Regions from separate parts of the Listeria immobilis genome, predicted to be linked through region 1. Evidence: predicted binding sites of a transcription regulator. Region 1 holds the regulator's gene; each other region holds the start of a gene.

Region 1 (6,532 bases):
TTTATTAATTAAGCTGGCGGTTGGGATAATTGGGAAACTTGGTAAATGAAACATTGCTTTTAGTTGATAAGAAAGTTCTGCATCCATGGAAGTGTAGCCACAATCGGCAATAATACTTTTGACTTGTTTTGGCAAATTTTCCCCACTAGTCATTAAAACGGTGGAGCTACCCATGGAAACCCCATGTAAAGCAATGGATTCATCTTCCCCATTTCTATCAATCACTTGATTAATCCATTGTACATAATCTTTTCGTTCTGGCCAGCCAAAACCAATATTTTCGCCTTCACTTTCCCCGTGCGCTCTGGCATCGGGCATTAACACGTTATAACCAAATTTTTCATGATACATCTTTGCAAGTCCCGCCATTTCGACTTTACCACTTTTGCCGCGGTAGCCATGGGCAAGAATAATAGTTGTATTAGAAGGTTGAGCAGCTTCTAAATAATTGGCTTCTAGTTTTAGATTATCACTTGATTTTTCTGTCCAATGAATGAGTTTTTGGTTTTCCATCCACGCTTGATTTTCTACTCGATTTTTCTTGGCTAGTTTGGCAGTAGCACTTGTCACATCGGTTGTCGGCTGATCATCCATACTTGTATTATCGCGAGCTAACGCATAGCTGTATAAATAAAAACTTGCGCTAATAGTAATAATAAGAAGTAATCCAATCAAAATAGAACCAGAAATAATTAAAATCTTTTTCATTGTATGCTCCTTTTTTTATGCAGATTAGATAGATTCTAGTTCTTCACTTATTTCTTCCCATTCTTCCATTAATTTTTCTACAATCTCTTTTGCAGCATCTAATTTCCCAGTGATTTCAAGCGTTTTTTCATGATCTTGAAAAATTTCTGGTTTGGTTAACTCAAGTTCGAGTGCAGCGATTATTGTATCTGTTTCTTCCATTTGTTGCTCAATTTCTTCTAGTTTGCGTTTTCTTTGACGAAGTAATTTTTGCTGTTCTTTTTCTTCTTGGTAATTTCTTTTGCGCATCGAAGCAGTGGCAGCTACTTCTTCGCCGTTTTCCCTGCGTTCTTCTGCCTCTAATCGTGCGAGTTCTTTCATTTCAGCTAATTTTTCTTGATAATAGTCATAGTCGCCGAGGAAGACAGTTGCTTTTTCGGGCGCTAGTTCGACTACTTTGGAAGCGATACGGTTAATGAAGTAACGGTCATGGGATACAAATAAAATCGTTCCTTCAAAATCAATTAAAGCAGCTTCTAAAACTTCCTTACTTTCAATGTCTAAATGGTTGGTAGGCTCATCTAGAATAAGGACATTTGCTTGAAGTAAAGTGAGTTTTGCGAGTGCGAGCCTTGCTTTTTCGCCACCACTAAGCGACTGGACATTTTTTAAAACATCATCATCCGAAAATAAAAAATTACCAAGTGTTGTACGGATATTAACTTCATTTAGCTCTGGATAATCGTCCCAAAGCTCCATTAAAACGGTTTTATTCGATGTGAGTTTTGCTTGTTCTTGGTCATAGTAACCAATTTTTACACCAGCTCCAAAATGAAAGTCACCACTAAGCGACGGAAGATCACGTATAAGTGTTTTTAAAAGGGTAGATTTGCCAATTCCATTTGGGCCAACCAGCGCTAGGCTATCTTGACGTTTCATTTCAAAAGTAAGGTTAGCGGCGACTTGCTTATCTTTGGCATAACCAATACTAAGCTTATCTACCATGAGAACATCTTTACCTGTTTGTTTTTCAAAATGAAAACCAAAATGAGCAGCTTTTTCATCGCCTTGAGGTCGGTCTAAAACATCCATTTTTTCTAATTGTTTTCGTCTGCTCTGCGCTCGTTTTGTGGTGGATGCACGGACAAGGTTTCTTGCAACAAAGTCTTCTAATTTAGCAATCTGCTTTTGTTGCTTATCAAACTCTTTCCACATTTGCTCTAATTTTGCTTGTTTTTGGCTAACAAAAGAACTGTAATTACCTTTGTAATGTTCTATTTTCGTTCGACTGATTTCATAGACTTGATTAACTACTTTATCTAGAAAATAACGGTCATGGGAAACAATCAGCAGGGATCCGTTGTAATTTTGCAAGTAGGTTTCTAACCATGATAAAGTTTCAATGTCTAAATGGTTAGTTGGTTCATCCAGCACAAGGATATCCTGTTTAGCAAGTAGCAGTTTGGCTAGTGCCAGCCGCGTTTTTTGTCCCCCGCTTAACGAGGCGATTTCTACTTCATAATCGGCAGGATAAAAGCGAAGACCATTTAAAACGGAACGAATTTCTGCTTCATACGTATACCCGCCACTTTCTTTAAATGTATGTTGCAAAGTGTCATAGTCTTTCATTAATGCTTGATAATTTTCAGGATGGTTATAAAGTTCTGGTTCACCCAGCCGAACTTCCATTTCATGTAGATCTTGTTCCATTTTTCGAAGGGATGCGAAAACACTCAGCATTTCGTCCCAAATCGTCTTAGTAGATTCTAGCCCGGTGTTTTGTGCTAAATAACCAATTTCTACACTTTTAGGTTTGGAAATCATGCCGCTATCATAGCTCATTTTTCCAGCAATAATTTTAAGTAGCGTTGATTTTCCAGCACCGTTTCGACCGACTAAAGCTATACGGTCACCCGTTTTTACTTCTAATTTAATATTATCCAAAATAACTTCTGCACCGAAGAATTTAGAAATTTGCTGAACTTGTAATAAAATCATATTCTCTCTCCTCGAATGTTCTCTATACCAGTTTATCTTAAAAGTTAAGTAATCGCAATGTAACCGCCGTTTGTTTAATATTAGGTTAGTTTGTGAAATCGCTCGCATTATTTGTGATTTTAGCGTAAAATAGAAAAGAAGGATAAGACAAGATATTTTGCAGGACAAAACTTTGCTCTAAAGTCGTGAGCAAAAAGTTTGTGCATTCCTTGTGAAATGTTTATAGTATATAAGCAAGCATGTGAAAGGAAGTACAGTTCACAAAAGCTTCAAACTTCAGAAAAAATTTAAGAAGAAGGGACAGAAGGCATGATGGAGGAAACAACAAAAATTCCACAAGCGACAGCAAAGCGCTTACCATTATATCATCGTTACTTGAAATACCTAGATGAGTCAGGTAAGGAACGAGTATCATCAGCAGAACTGAGTGAAGCTGTGAAAGTTGATTCAGCGACGATTCGACGTGATTTTTCATATTTTGGCGCATTAGGCAAGAAAGGATACGGGTATAACGTTGCATACATACTCGACTTTTTTAGTAAAACACTTAGTCAAGACAAACAAACAAATGTAGCATTAATTGGTGTTGGTAACCTTGGTACAGCACTATTACATTATAATTTCATGAAAAACAATAATATCAAAATCGTTGCTGCATTCGATGTAGATCCAGCGAAAGTAGGTAGTGTGCAACAAGATATTCCTATTTATCACTTAAATGATATGGAAGAAATTGTTCGTGAAAATGGTGTAGAAGTAGTTATTCTTACGGTTCCAGCTGACGAGGCGCAAGTAACTGTGGATCGCTTAATCGAAGCAGATGTAAAAGGGATTTTAAACTTTACACCAGCTCGTATCAGTGTTCCAAAACAAGTTCGTGTACACCACATCGATCTTACAACCGAATTACAAACATTGATTTATTTCCTAGAAAACTATCCGGCGAAAACCGAATAAAAAAATCTGTAGAAGGTAAGCAAAAACTTGCTTTCTACAGATTTTTTTTATGCCGCCTTTTAAGCCCAACAATAATTAAGCCAATACCAATGCCAAAATCAATCATCGTCATGACAATTAAAATATAGGCCAAAATATCATAGCCATATTCTACTATACGATCAAAAGTAAAAAAGCCAAATACCAATCCAAGTGCAAAATAAAGAAAACTTTGCTTGATTAATGAATTTTTCATATCAACCTCCAATAAAACCTAAACTTATTAATAAAACAATCGTATTCATTAAAATATGAGCCCCCATCGAAACGGAAATTCGTTTTGTTTTCGTATAAAGAAAACAAAGGATTAGCCCGATAACAAAATAAGTAAGTAAGAAGGAAATATCCCCATGAAGCAAACCGAAGAAAAGCGAACTAATCACCGCAGCGACATGAATATTCATCACATTACTTAAACCACCAAAAATCACTTTTCTAAAAACAAGTTCTTCTAAAATAGGTCCAAGAATAGAAATAAATAACAAGAAAATCGGAGCTGCTTTTGTTAAATTCACAAGTCGTTCTGTATTAACAGATTCATTAATACTACCGGAAATCAGCGAAATAATAATACTACAAATGATTTGCGCAAAATATAAACCAATGACTCCACCAATAACCCAAAGGAAACTACGTAGCGGCGGCATTTTTTCACCAAGAATGATTTTATTTTCCTCAGGCTTTTTATAAAGAAGTGCGAAAATAATAATCAGCGAAAGAATATTAGAAAAAATCGACCAAATAATCATACTATAGGCATTGGCATCTACACTGGAAATGGAAGTAGTGCTCATAAAAATATGATAAACAATTGGAATCCCAACAGAAGCAGAAAAAAGTAGTAATAAATAAACAAAAACAATCGTCAAATAACGTTTAGCCAAAAAAACGCATCCTCTCTATATAAATCAAATTCAGCTAAAAGTGCTTAAAATAAACAGAAATAACTCTCCTTATTGTACAAGTTATCTGACACTAGCGCAAATTAGAATTCTCTCATTTTTGAACGTTTATACTTGCATTTTTTGTCAGGTTTGGTATCATAATAACTGTGTTAGCACTCTAATGTGTCGAGTGCTAAAATGAAAGTTCAACTATATCAGAGGAGGTCATTTACATTGTTAAAACCATTAGGAGATCGTGTTGTAATTGAGGTACTGGAAGCAGAGGAAAAAACAGCAAGTGGTATTGTATTACCAGACTCTGCGAAAGAAAAGCCACAAACAGGTAAAATTATTGCAGTTGGCTCAGGTCGTGTCCTTGAAAACGGATCAAAAGAATCACTTGAAGTAGTCGAAGGTGACACAGTTATTTTTGCAAAATACTCTGGAACTGAAGTGACATATGAAGGCACGGACTACTTGATTTTACGTGAAAGTGACATTTTAGCAATTACCAAATAATAAAACTTAACTAATCGGAGGGAAATATAAAATGGCAAAAGATATTAAATTTAGTGAAGATGCTCGTCGTGCCATGTTACGTGGTGTGGACCAATTAGCAAACGCAGTAAAAGTAACGCTTGGCCCAAAAGGTCGTAATGTTGTTTTAGAGAAGAAATTCGGTTCCCCATTAATTACCAATGATGGTGTAACGATTGCGAAAGAAATTGAATTAGAAGATCCATTTGAAAACATGGGAGCAAAACTTGTTTCAGAAGTTGCTTCTAAAACAAATGACGTTGCTGGGGACGGAACTACTACAGCTACCGTTTTGGCACAAGCAATGATTCAAGAAGGCTTGAAAAATGTCACTGCTGGAGCAAATCCAGTCGGTGTTCGCCGCGGTATTGAAAAAGCCGTAGCAACAGCTATTGAAGAACTTAAAGCTATCTCTAAACCAATTGAAGGCAAAGAGTCTATTGCGCAAGTAGCAGCTATTTCTTCTGGTGATGAAGAAGTTGGTAAATTAATCGCTGAAGCAATGGAACGTGTTGGTAATGATGGTGTTATTACTATTGAAGAATCTAAAGGCTTTGCAACAGAATTAGATGTAGTAGAAGGTATGCAATTTGACCGCGGTTATACTAGTCCTTATATGGTAACAGATTCTGACAAAATGGAAGCTGTTTTAGAAAAACCATACATTTTAATTACTGATAAAAAAATCAATAATATTCAAGAAATCTTACCAGTTTTAGAGCAAGTAGTTCAACAAGGTCGTCCAATGTTAATTATTGCTGAAGACGTGGAAGGCGAAGCACAAGCAACTCTTGTTCTTAACAAACTACGTGGCACATTTAACGTGGTAGCAGTAAAAGCACCTGGTTTTGGCGATCGTCGTAAAGCAATGCTGGAAGATGTAGCTATTTTAACAGGTGGACAAGTAATCACAGAAGATTTAGGTCTAGAACTTAAAACAGCTTCTATTGAGCAACTTGGAACAGCTAACAAAGTAGTCGTAACAAAAGACGATACTACAATTGTTGAAGGAGCAGGCGATTCCACTCAAATTAGCGCTCGTGTGAACCAAATCCGTGCGCAAATGGAAGAAACTACTTCTGAATTCGATAAAGAAAAATTACAAGAACGTTTAGCAAAACTTGCAGGTGGGGTAGCGGTTGTTAAAGTCGGTGCTGCAACTGAAACCGAACTAAAAGAACGTAAATTACGTATTGAAGATGCTCTTAACTCCACTCGTGCAGCTGTAGAAGAAGGTATTGTAGCTGGTGGTGGTACAGCGCTTGTAAATATTTACAATAAAGTGGCTGAACTAGAAGCTGAAGGAGACGTAGAAACAGGTATTAACATTGTTCTTCGTTCCTTAGAAGAACCAGTACGCCAAATCGCGCATAATGCAGGTCTTGAAGGTTCTGTTATCGTTGAGCGCTTGAAACATGAAGCAGTTGGCG
Region 2 (6,532 bases), on a different contig from region 1:
TTCCATTTTCAGCAAAATAATTAAGTGCATATTGTGGATATTCGCCTTGGAATTGTACATCTGCAAAGAAGTATTCCATTCGATTGCGTTTCATTGCTAGAACAATATCGTCTGGCTCACAAGAATATGGATACGCTGTACAATCGGCAAGCATCGTTCCTATCATTAAATTAGGATTTTTTGTTTTTCCATATTCATAAATTTTTGCACTTGCAACAAATTGGTTGTGGATGGCTTGATATGTAGCTGACGGATAATCATCCACGGCATCATTTGGAATAGCTGTTGAGTTAAATGGTTCAAATTGAATTAAATTAATTTGGTTGATAACAATCCAATATTTTACTTTATTACTATATCGATCTAATATGGTTTTTCCGTATTTAACAAATAAATCAATTACTTTGCGATTATGCCAGCCACCATGTTTTAAAACAATCTCAACAGGTGTTTCGTAATGCAGCATAGTAATAATTGGTTCCATACCCAGTTCAATAATTTTATCAATTAAATCATCATAGAATTTCAACCCGGCTTCATTAGGCTCCTCTTCTTCTCCAGTTGGGAAAATTCGTGTCCAATCAATGGATGTGCGGAATGTTTTAAAGCCCATTTCTGCAAGTAAGGCTAAATCTTCTGGGTAAGTATGGTAAAAGTCTATGCCGTGGCGTTTTGGATAATAACTAGTTTTATCGACTATATTTGCTTTTATATCTGCTAAACTAACCCCTTTAATTTGCTCCTCACTAATTTCTTCATTGGTTTTATCCGTGTGGTATTTGTGTAAATCTGCCAAACTTATTCCTTTTCCATCTACTTGAAAAGCTCCTTCTGCCTGATTGGCTGCAATTGCTCCTCCCCAAAGAAAATCTTTCGGAAATTTATAATTTTCAAACATAGTTGTACCTCCTATTTTTTCATTTATTTATTCATTTTTTTAAATAATCTAACCATATGTTCACCAATTAAAATCTCACTTTTCGCTGTCATCAATGTATCTTGTGCGTGGCAGAAAAGGGTAGAATAGCGAATTTGATTACCTGACGCTTCTAATTGGAGTGTATCTGTCTGTAATCCATGTGCGATAACAATTTCTTTTTTTGCTGTTTGGATACTTTCTTCTGCTTTGTCAAAATCTAATTCTTCTAAAAAATTCAAAGCATGTACTAAATCGTTTCTTGCATTTCCTGCATGAATTAATATATTCATTGATAGCTCATTCAAACTATCTGTCTCTTCTATATAGTCTTGCTCTGACATTTTGGTTCCTCCAATCAATTTGTAGCCATTTCTTGATTTGTTTCTTGTGCTTCTAATTTTTCTTTTTTAAGTAAAGAATTATCATATGCTTTAAAGAATGGTAGGTATACAAGCCACGTGATAACAATAATCGCTAAACAGGCAATAATTCCTCGCCAATCTTGTGTTGCTAAATAAGAAGTTACCGGGTACGGCATATACCAAAGTAAGAATGATTGTGCTGGTATATTGACTAAATTAACTGTCATAACAAAATATGCAATACTAGGCACTAAGAAGGCATTTATCCAAGTTGGAATCATTAAGTATGGATTAAATGCAATGGGTGCTCCGAAAAATAATGGTTCATTAATATTAAAAATTGATGGGACGATTACGGCTTTTCCGATTGCTTTTAATTGGATTGATTTACTTAAAATTAGCATCATAATAGAAAGTGATAATGTCGTTCCAACGCCACCAATAGAAATTAAAGCATAGACTGTTTCTTGTGTAGCAATATTTGTAGCTGTTCCACCATTAGCTACTGCTTCTGAATTTGCTGCAAGTCCAGCCATATATACTGGATAAATTGCTGGCATCATGACCCAACCAGAAATCCCAAACGTATAAAGAAATGCAGGAATAAATACCGATAATACAAACCCTGGATAAGATTGTACAATCGAAGCTAATGGACTAAATACAGCAATAATCACTTCAAAGAAATCAATATTAAACTGTACCGTAATTAACCAGCCAACTATTAAAATAAATGTAATTGGTAAAAGACTATTAAACCAACCAACAACAAAATCTGGAATTGGTGTGTCTTCACTAAACAGAGAGCGTTTTGCAGCAAAATTCATTACTACGCTGACAAATAAACCAGTAGTGATTGATAGAAACATCCCTGTTGCTCCAAATCTAGATAAAATATACACTGCATTTCCATCCGCTGTTATTGTTGGAAATAAAAGCATTAAGAATAGGACTAGTCCAGTCGCACCAGCAATTAATTTTTGGCTGCTATTTCCTTTCTTTTCCATCACATAATAAGGAATTAAAAAGGAAACTACTAAACCAAACATTCCAAAAGAAAAGTTACTAATCATCGAGAAATCAGGCATCTTCGGAAATAAATTTTTAAGTAAAGAGACAATGGTAACTAAAGAACCGACAAAAACGAGTGGAAGCGCCGACATAATTGCATCTTGTATTGCAGATACCCAAGGATTTTTAACAACTTTATTTACTTTTGGAGCAAATTTATTCGTCATAAAATCCATCACTTTGTTGTTCATTGTTTACCCCTCCATATTCAAAATTAGTTCCAAGGCTTTTTCACCATTTAAAGAGCCATAAGTAGCCTGAGGAATAACAGTTACTAATACGTCTTTGTCTTTCACTTTTTCTTTTAAATCATCTAACATATAAGACAAATGTGGACCAATTAATAAGTAATCAATTTCATTAATTCGTTCGTCGATTTGAGACTCACTTGCTGCTTTTACTGTAACTTGTTCTCCTTGTTTCTTCGCCGCTTTTCTAATTGCAGCTGCCATAAATCCACTGGAAGCTCCTGAACCACAAATAAGTAAAATGTTTTTCATCTGTATCCTCCCTTTCTTTAACTTAGTCTAATTATATAAACCTTTGTATTCGCTTACAAATACATTTTTTTCCTAGTAATAGGAAAAATCCCCTCCGTAATTAACGAAGAGGATTTCTTTTTAAAATAAAGTTTTTACAAAAAAATCAATCATAAAACTCATTTCCTACTAATATATAAACTTGCTTTTTCAACTAGTTAATAACTTTTCAAAAAAGCTATCTATTAAAAAAACAGATAGCTTCTTTCTTTAACTTTCTTCAATTGGCTGATGTACTTCTTCTTTTACTTTTTTGGGAGCGTTTTTCTTATATGCTAGGAAATAAAACAAACTAACAAATATTGCTCCACCTACTACATTTCCTAAATAAACTGGGATTACGTTCCAAATGAAATCTGCCCATGAATAGTACCCTGCAAAAATTGCGGCTGGGATAATAAACATATTGGCAACAACGTGTTGAAATCCAATCGCAACAAAAGCCATCACTGGGAACCAAATCCCGAGAATTTTTCCAGCGAAATCTTTAGCTGCATAACATAGCCATACAGCTATACCAACAAACCAGTTACAGCCTATTCCTGATACAAATGCTACCCAAAATGGGTCATTAACTTTAGCTCCAGCAGTCGCTATTGTTTTTGGTAAAAAGTCTCCTTCTGTTAGTCCAACAAAATGTCCAAAGAAATAAGCCACAAAGAAGGCTCCTACTAAGTTCATTGCTGATACAATTGCCCAGTTTCTAAGTAATTGTTGAAAAGATATTTTTTTGTCATACCATGCAATCGCTACCGCCATCATATTTCCGGTAATTAGCTCTCCTCCACCAAGTAAGATGCATACTAACCCTACTGGAAAAAGGCTTGCTCCTATTAGCGTAGCAAAACTTCCCCATTCGTGAGGCATCGTTCCAACTGCACGTATGTATAATAAGTAACCGAGTGAGATAAATGCACCACCCAAAAATCCGAGTAAAACAAGCGTTAAAGTACTAGAATTCGCTTTTTGGGTTCCTTTCTCAATAGTAATCTCTGTTACTTCCTGCGGGCTATAATATCCCACATGAATCCCTTCTTTCTTGTTAAAATAATCACAAAATAGCGTTATTATTATAGCACAATCAAAAAAAGCTTGCTAGTATAAAAAAGCCCAGAACAAATGTCCTAGGCATCATTTTGCGTATCAAGCTCTTTTATTACAGGGATTCTAATTTCAATATTGGTGATTTGTCCCGCCTCTTTAGAATAGACTTCTAATTTGAAAGGTAGTGGATCAAAAATCGGATTATTTGCTGTGATATAAGGTTTATATTTTTTCTCTTTAATCGCATTGGCAATTTGTTGATAGCTTTCGTTTAAATCTGTTTCTGGAATGTGTTCGGCAACAAAGTAAGTATGTGCTGGAACTTCAATCCACTCTAACGGATCTTTTAATTCAGTGTATTTTTGCTCTACAGGAAGAACAGCATAGTGCGTTAAGCCATCTTCTATATTATGCACTGAAATCCCGTAAACTATTTTTTGCTCGGAGAAATCATCTAACTCCTCAGCTAAATGGAGCATTTGTCGAAATGCTAATTTTACTTCTGCTCGAAAAGCTTCCGTTTCCAGCCCTTGACGAACAAGTGCTATACCGGTAAATCCTTCCCATTCTTCTAGTCGTTTTGATTTAATCGCCATGATTATCTACTCCTTTTTTAAAAGAATATGACGCCAGAAGATGTTTGTTTTTTTAAATATAACATATAGTAAATACCCCAATCTGCTTAACTTAAAACAACAGACTGATTAAAACTATAGCTACGATAATAAAAAGGAAAGATAACCAAGCAACTGGACGAGCTGCATTTATGGTCCAACCAATACCAAAGCGTTTTTCAACAAATAAGGCTGGATCGTTGCGATTGAAATAAAAAACGCCTGCTTTCCAGAATGAGTCATCATCCCGAATTGGCTTATTCACTCCGTCTGGTTCAGTTGAAAATTTCAATCTACTGCCGCCTTGCCCAACTTTAACAGCAAGCAAAATCACTCCTAAAATAATAACTATGAGCGAAATAATCATCGTAGTAATCATCATTTCAATTGGTAAAGACAATAAAAAGACGAGTTGAATCACAAGGAAATCAATAATTAAAATTGTGCACATAATTAACATAAACTTACTAGATATTTGTCTAAAAAGCATATTTCTTTTTAAAGAGTCTGCTGGATTTTCATTTTCAACGATTTGCTTGCTTCTCGCAATAACAAAATTGATAAATAGAAATACAGCAATCATCACTAATTGTAGCATTGGGAAAAATAAGACACTACTCGGCGACTTCTCTGTTGTACTCGTTATATTTCCTTGTAAATCCATATGTGTTGGAAACTCCATAGGTGCTTGCGGATAAAATACGACTGTAATAGCTAGTGTAATAATAAAAATAAGTAGTGGCACAATGAACCAAGTATAGGAGATTACCATTTTCCTGCGATGAAAACTCGTAGCTACTGTTACGATAGAATTTGTCGAGATTTCTCCAGACATGATTTTTTCTCGTTTCCATTGGAGTGTCGTTTTATGGAACCGATAGTAAATAATAAATGATACAATCAGTTGTAAAAACATGGACCCAATAAAAATTCCGGCTTGGGCAGCTTCATTCATATGAAATCCTTGCAATAGAGCAATTCCGATGATAGCTACAAAGCTCGTCCATAAAGAAACTTGCCCGACATATTGTTTTTTTAGTTGTTTTAAGTCAGCTTTTCGATTTGACCGTTCTCCTACATTGACACCAAAACATTCTGATTTTCGAATAATATATGGTGTAATTGCTTGTAATGAAATGATAGTTATACTAACAAAAATATATATGATAATTTCCATTTTTAGTCCAATCCTTTCAAGTCCTCAAAAATCGCCTTACTTATTTTTATCCATTCTTCTTCTGTTACGCTTCTAACAACCGATTCTGCAATAAGCGGCTTTAATTTACTTTGTAGCTTAGCTAAAAATTGCTCATCCGCCTTCTGGACACCATCTGGATGGATAACTACCCCTTTTTGCCGATGAATTTGAATAAACCCGCCTTGTTTTAATATTTGATAAGCTTTATTTACTGTATGAAAATTAATACCAATATCCGCACCGAGGCTTCTTACTGATGGGAGTTTATCTCCTGGCAAAAGTTCTCGCTTGGCCATTCCTTCAATAATTTGGTCACATATTTGGGTATAAATTGGCTCATCTGATTGAAGATCCACTGCAAGTAACATAGAAACACCTCTCTCTAAACTGTTATATACATTGTATAACAAATATAACTGCAAGTCAATCATAGTAAATTCAGTGGCTATTTAAAGCAGATAATGGTACTATAAAAAATAACAAAAAGGTTTTAGAAAGAAGGGAAAAATTTGAAGTTTTCACGTTTTAGGGATAGTAAACTGTTCTTTTGGACAATGGAGATTTTAGCTGTTGTCGTAGTTGTATTTATCCTGCTCCAAATGAAATACATATTTTCACCAATAGGCATTATCGTCTCTACTTTATTTATGCCAATTTTAGTTGCAGGCTTTCTGTTCTATTTATTTAACCCATTAGTACTATTTCTAGAAAAAAGAAAAGTACCTCGAATTCTTAGTGTTATTATTATTTTCATTGCATTTATTACACTTGTCGTTCTTGCGGTT
Region 3 (6,532 bases), on a different contig from region 1:
AGGTTTTCATCGTTGCTTTTCGATAGCGCGAACTAACCGAAGCAATTTTCCCCTCATGCACATGACTTAATCCTAAGTATTTCAACGTTTCCAAACCCTTTAGTGAATCTACGAAATGATTAGATAGGACACGATACGTTTCAAACTGCGAATCTGCTTGTTTTTTTGCAGCAAGTCCTAAAATAATCATAAATACAATTAAAATTGGCAATGTAATCATTAAAATAAAGGCCGATGTCCAGTCTTGAAAAGCAATATAAACCCAAATCATTGCTGGAATAATCGCCATGTTCATCATTTTAGGCAAAAATAGTTCCAAATAATTCCGGAAATCTGCTACACCTTCCATCACCATCGTTACAACTTTCCCAGTTCCTTCCGCACGAGCAAAACGCGGACCAAGTGCAAACAAACTATCCAGCAACTCTTCCCGCATCGTTTTCGCTAAGTTAGAAGCATAACGATAAACGATTTGTTTTTTCCATACATTCAAAAAGTGACGCAAGAAATAGGCCCCCGCGAAGAGACCTATTTGAAGTGTGACTGATTGAAATGGATGCTCATGAAATAAATCTGTAATCGCACGAGCTAAAGTTATTGCCATTACGATAATCGCAGCACCTTGAATAAGCGTGAAAACTGCGAGTATCGCCATTATTTTTTTAATACCTTTGTAATTCCTTAAATCTTTTCCCATTAATACGTCATTTTCTCCTTACTAGAAACGCGTTTCCGGAAAACATAGTAGCTCCAAATTTGGTAACCAAGCACAAACGGTAAGAGTGTAACAGCAACAATGGTCATCACACTTAGCGAATATTGCCCGGAAGCAGCATTTTCTATTGTTAAATCAAACGCACTGTTTATAGAACTGATCATTACACGTGGGAAGAGTGCCACAAAAATAGAACCAATCGTGAACACAATTCCAAGCCCACCAAATGTAAAGGCTAAAATATCGCGGTCCTTCCAGATGAACAAAGCAGATAATAAATACATAACGACTACTATCCCAATCATCAATGGAACAAGAACAGGTCTAACTTGGAACATATCTGTATTAAAGTAAGCTAGCACAACAAAAATTAGTAGTACTGGTATGGTAATGAACCAAACTCGTTTTGCCATACGACGAGCGCGGTCTTGAATATCGTCTTCAGTACGTAGGGTAATAAATAATAGTCCGTGTAGCAGACACATCAATGTAATCGTTAGTCCGCCCCAAACAGAAAATACAGTTATATAATCAAAGAATCCAGCATACATATTCATATTGCTATTAATTGGCATTCCTTGAATCAAACTTGCAAATAATACACCGAATAGGAATGGCGGCAAAATGCTACCGAAGAAAATAACCCAGTCCCATGTTTTTACCCAAAGAGCAGAATCTTTTTGACCACGGAATTCAAACGAAACACCACGGCCGATTAAGGCAAGTAATAAGAACACTAGCGGAATATAATATCCACTAAACATTGTTGCATACCAGTTAGGGAAAGCGGCAAAAATTGCGCCCCCAGCTGTTAATAACCAAACTTCATTTGCATCCCAGAACGGCCCAATCGTATTTACGAGTACGCGGCGTTCTAAAGCATTTCTAGCCATAAAGCGTGTAGACATCCCTACACCGAAGTCAAAACCTTCAAGGAAGAAGAACCCAATGAACAAGATGGCGATTAATAGAAACCATAACTCATTTAGTGACAATGCTTGCATCCCCCTTATCAAACGGATCTATGGAAACTTCTTCTTTTTCTGGTTTGTGTCCGTCTGGTCCTTTTTTAATTTCACGAATGAACAAGTAAACCAAGAGAATTGCTAAAATTGTATAGATTGTAGAGAAGGCAATTATCGAGAATAAAATTTGTCCGGATGATACGTTTGGCGATACCGCATCAGCTGTTTTCATATAACCGAAAACTACCCATGGTTGCCGCCCTATTTCTGTCATAATCCAACCCATTGAGTTCGCAAGGAATGGGAAGCCAATCATTGGAATCATGAAACGTAAATACCATTTTGCATTAACAAGTTTTTTCTTCCAAGCAAGTACAATACCGATTAGCGCGAACATGATCATTAGCATACCAGCGCCAACCATGATGCGGAAACTCCAAAATGCTGTTTTTACTGGTGGAATGTAATCACCCTCACCATATTTTTCTTCGTATTCTTTTTGTAACGTATTCATACCTTCTACGCTACCACTTAATGTTCCGTAAGATAAGAAACTTAGCGCATATGGGACGTTGAGTTCCCAGTCGTTTTCTTTATTCTCAGGATCAATTTTGGCGAGCATTGTCCACGGAGCTGGGTCAGCTGTATCTTCCCAAATCCCTTCTGTTGCTGCCATTTTCATTGGTTGTGTTTTAACTAAGTATTGTGCTTGTGAGTGTCCACTAAACGCAACACCAAAGCCACCAATAACGGCCATTACCATTGCAATTTGGAATGATCGTTTAAAGAAGGCGACATCTTGTTTTTTGAGCATCTTATACGCACTGACACCGGCGATGAAAAAGGCTCCAGTGGCAAAAGCCCCGAATATAACGTGCGGAAACTCCACTAGTAGTTGTCCGTTAGTAATTAGTTGTAAAAAGTCATTCATTTCTGCACGACCGTTTTTAAATTCAAAACCAACCGGATGTTGCATAAATGAGTTTGCTGCTAAAATCCAGAAACTAGACATGATTGTTCCGATTGAAACCAGCCAAATACATGCTAAATGTAATTTTTTTCCTAGTTTATCCCAACCGAAAATCCATAGTCCGATAAAAGTAGACTCCATAAAAAATGCAAGTAGCGCTTCAATAGCAAGTGGCGCTCCGAATACATCTCCAACAAATCTAGAGTAATCCGACCAGTTCATCCCAAACTGGAATTCTTGAATAATCCCGGTTACAACACCGACAGCAAAGTTAATTAGGAATATGTGTCCCCAAAACTTCGACATTTTTTTGTAAATTTCTTTCCCCTTCACGACATACAACGTTTCCATAAGAGCAACCATAAATACAAGTCCAATTGAAAGTGGTACAAATAAGAAATGGAAAATCGTTGTTGATGCGAATTGAAAACGGGCTAAAAATAGTTTATCCACCCTTTTCTCCTCCTTTTTATGCTAAATGTTACTAGTTTTGCTCCTCATTTCGCATCTTTCTTAAAAACCTTGTGAAAAATCGCCCAAAGTGACGTGCTCAGTTGCTCTGTTATTCACAAAACATAGCAATATAATATGTATTCTTGGCTTTCACAGATTTAGGAACTAGTTAAGAAAGATTTTTATTTTATAATAAGTTCTATCTGGAGTATATTTTATCCTATTTTGAGACAAATTTATTTAGTACTTTAGATGTTATTTTCATTTAAATAGATTGTGACAAATTTCTCAAGAGTTATGGCGCTGTAAATGTTGGTAAGACTTATTGCTTTTTATTTCACAAATATATATTTAAAATTGCGTTTTTGCATAATGAGTCTTAAGGCCTATCTATTTTCTTTCTCTTTCGCAATTCTTGAAAGAAATTTTTTAACATCGCACTACTTTCTGCTTCCATTAATCCTGCTTCCACTTCGCAAGTATGATTAAATCTGTCATCTTGCAGTAAATTCATAAGGGAGCCTACCGTTCCTGCTTTTGGATCTTTAGCGCCGTAGTATACCTTATCAATTCTTGAAAGCAAAATCGCTCCACTGCACATTGGACATGGTTCTAAGGTGACATATAGTTCTGCGCCACTTAATCGCCACGAATTTTGGTGTTGACAAGCATCTTGAATTGCAAGTAATTCCGCATGGGTCACTGCATTCTGGCTAGTTTCACGCAAATTATGCGCCCGACCAATAATTTCTCCATCTAAAACAACCACTGCACCAATTGGAACTTCTCCTATTTCTCGGGCTTTCTCTGCTTCTTCAAGCGCTTGTTGCATAAAGAAAGCTTCGTCCATCCACGCACCTCATTTCTAAAAAGTCACTCACTGTCATTTTAGCATAGCTTCTATAATATATAGGAATAATCTGCTCAGGCTTTCACAGGATACTTTTAGTTGCTTTCATAAGTTATTTATATTACCATATATTAATACTAGGTACTAAAACAAAATTATCAAAATATACAATCTACTTATAAAGGAGAATTATTATGAATTCAGAGAACCTACTTGCTCCAGAACTTTATAATATTACCGACGAGATTGCTAAATTTAGTTCTGAAAAAACGGCTTTAATTTGGAAAAATGAACATGATGAAACAAAAACTTGGAGTTACCGTCATTTGCTTGAACAAGCAAGTAAATTCGCAAATGTTGTAAAAAATGCTGGCGTAAAAAAAGGCGATCACGTTATCGTCATGACTCCTCGTCTGCTTGAAACGTATGCAATTTATATGGGCTTATGGAAAGCTGGTGCAATTATCATCCCTGCTTCTGAGTTACTTAAAGCCCATGACTTGGAGTATCGTATTCGCCACGCAAACGTAAAAGCGATTGTTTCCTATAATGGAATGACGGCTGAATTTGATAAAATTAACGACACTCCTTCTGTCTCTAAAAAAATTATTGTTGGTGGAAAATTGCCCGGTTGGGACCACTATGAAACATTGATGGAAACTGCTTCAAGCGATTTCGAACGAGTGGAAACTTCTCGTGATGATGCATGTTTGCTTGCTTTTACTAGCGGAACTACTGGTAATCCTAAAGGCGTTGTGCATATTCATGGTTGGGGTTACGCACATATTCGTATCGCAGCCGATCACTGGTTAGACATTCATGAAGATGATATTGTCTGGGCTACTGCTGGTCCTGGCTGGCAAAAATGGGTTTGGTCTCCTTTCTTATCTGTACTCGGAAAAGGCGCGACTGGCTTCGTTTATAATGGTCGTTTTATCCCTGAAAAACAACTTAACTTGCTTAGCGAAGAGAAAATTAACGTCCTATGCTGTACGCCAACCGAATATCGCTTAATGGCGAAAGTGAATAATTTGCGCGAACATGATTTAAGTTCATTGCGGAGCGCCGTTTCAGCTGGTGAGCCACTAAACCGAGAAGTAATTCAAGTTTTCCAAAATAATTTTGATATTAAAGTTCGGGATGGCTATGGTCAAACTGAGAGCACGCTATTGATTGGAACGCTTGTAGATACGCCAATTCGCCCCGGTTCAATGGGCAAACCAATTATGCCTGAATTTATGGCGATTATTGATGCTGATGGAAATCCGGTCGGTGTTGGTGAGATCGGTGATATTGCAATGCGTAGAGATTTCCCAGCATTGTTTAAAGAATACTATAAAGAACCTGAACGTCTTCAAAAAGCAATTCGTGGTGATTATTTTGTTTCTGGTGACCGTGCGATTCGTGACGAAGATAACTATTACTGGTTCCAAGGTAGAAACGACGATATTATCATTAGCTCTGGTTACACGATTGGACCTTTTGAAGTGGAAGATGCCTTGACTCATCACCCTGCTGTAAAAGAAGTAGCTGTTGTCGCAAGCCCTGACGAAATCCGCGGCACCGTCGTAAAAGCTTTCATCGTCTTAAAAGATGGTTACGAAGACACAGACGACCTAGTTCACGAGCTGCAAACATTTACGAAAGAACAAACTGCACCATATAAATATCCGCGCCGTATCGAGTTTGTAAAGACTCTGCCAAAAACCGATTCTGGAAAAATTCGTCGTGTGGAATTACGTGATGCTGAATTTGCGAGTGTGCATAAATAATGTGATTGAAAAAAGTTCTCAAATGAGAACTTTTTTTATTCACTATGCTTTTTTTCAGTAAAGCCATTTTCTTTATGGAATTCTTCTGCATACATTTTTAACAAAATACCTTCTGAAATTGTTTTTGCATTAAATAATAAAGTTGGCAACAACGAAAAAACAACCACAAATGCTATTAGTAAAACCCCACCAACTAAAACTATTAAAGTTCCCAGCCATTCATTTTGAATAGATACTACTCCCGGCGAGCTGTCATTTCCAATGAACCACCATTTATTTAGCCTGTATATTTGTGTCCCCAAGACAATAGCCACTAATAAACCAATCGAAAGCTTTAAAAAAAATTTACTCCATACCTTAGTTACTGAGGATTCTTTTAATTTTATGCCATTTTTTTTCAAATAATTTAGCATCATCGCTTTACATCGGAAATAGCAAAGCAAAGCAACCACAAACAAATAACACAGCGCCACTAAAATATAATACTCCCCAAAAGGCTTATCACCATCAACTCTTATTCCTAAAAGTATGCTCACGGTAATAGTTTGAATCATTAAATATTTTGCCATCTGCCATCCAAAGTCTTCCAAAAGTTTATCGCTAGATTTCACTGTAAAATAATAAATAAAGCTTATTAAAATCATTAGAATTAAAATGCTTGTTATAATGATAGAATTCTTCAAAGGTAGTACAGCCATAAAACCACAAAACAATCCAAGCATAAATAGTTGTATACCTCTTGAAGTGATGCTTTCTTTTGTATCTACTAATTGTTTAGCTTCTTCAAAAGAGATTTTACTCATTATG

The links. The regulator Rex, encoded in region 1, represses fermentation and respiration genes when NADH is low (regulators of the CRP and FNR family bind a similar motif). The targets are predictions, from matches to a motif close to TTGTGAAATATTTCACAA.
Region 2: HCJ45_RS09590 (formate/nitrite transporter family protein) is a predicted target of Rex. The motif match lies at 3,931-3,948, and genes of this name have one in related genera.
Region 3: HCJ45_RS05085 (cytochrome ubiquinol oxidase subunit I) is a predicted target of Rex. The motif match lies at 3,378-3,395, and genes of this name have one in related genera.

What each region holds. Positions count from the first base shown of each region.
Region 1 covers NZ_JAASUA010000008.1:82,515-89,046, reverse strand. Annotated here, with positions in the region: gene HCJ45_RS11120 (alpha/beta hydrolase) at 1-708, opposite strand, end outside; gene HCJ45_RS11115 (ABC-F family ATP-binding cassette domain-containing protein) at 733-2,685, opposite strand; gene HCJ45_RS11110 (redox-sensing transcriptional repressor Rex) at 2,995-3,642, shown strand; gene HCJ45_RS11105 (DUF4305 domain-containing protein) at 3,677-3,877, opposite strand; gene HCJ45_RS11100 (CPBP family intramembrane glutamic endopeptidase) at 3,879-4,565, opposite strand; gene groES (co-chaperone GroES) at 4,800-5,084, shown strand; gene groL (chaperonin GroEL) at 5,116-6,532, shown strand, end outside.
Region 2 covers NZ_JAASUA010000006.1:149,225-155,756, forward strand. Annotated here, with positions in the region: gene HCJ45_RS09570 (glycoside hydrolase family 1 protein) at 1-898, opposite strand, end outside; gene HCJ45_RS09575 (PTS sugar transporter subunit IIA) at 922-1,260, opposite strand; gene HCJ45_RS09580 (PTS sugar transporter subunit IIC) at 1,275-2,543, opposite strand; gene HCJ45_RS09585 (PTS sugar transporter subunit IIB) at 2,547-2,852, opposite strand; gene HCJ45_RS09590 (formate/nitrite transporter family protein) at 3,102-3,914, opposite strand; gene HCJ45_RS09595 (effector binding domain-containing protein) at 4,016-4,531, opposite strand; gene HCJ45_RS09600 (DUF1648 domain-containing protein) at 4,623-5,726, opposite strand; gene HCJ45_RS09605 (GntR family transcriptional regulator) at 5,729-6,115, opposite strand; gene HCJ45_RS09610 (AI-2E family transporter) at 6,257-6,532, shown strand, end outside.
Region 3 covers NZ_JAASUA010000003.1:58,788-65,319, forward strand. Annotated here, with positions in the region: gene cydD (thiol reductant ABC exporter subunit CydD) at 1-697, opposite strand, end outside; gene cydB (cytochrome d ubiquinol oxidase subunit II) at 697-1,710, opposite strand; gene HCJ45_RS05085 (cytochrome ubiquinol oxidase subunit I) at 1,697-3,103, opposite strand; gene tadA (tRNA adenosine(34) deaminase TadA) at 3,483-3,953, opposite strand; gene mbcS (acyl-CoA synthetase MbcS) at 4,148-5,725, shown strand; gene HCJ45_RS05100 (hypothetical protein) at 5,761-6,532, opposite strand, start outside.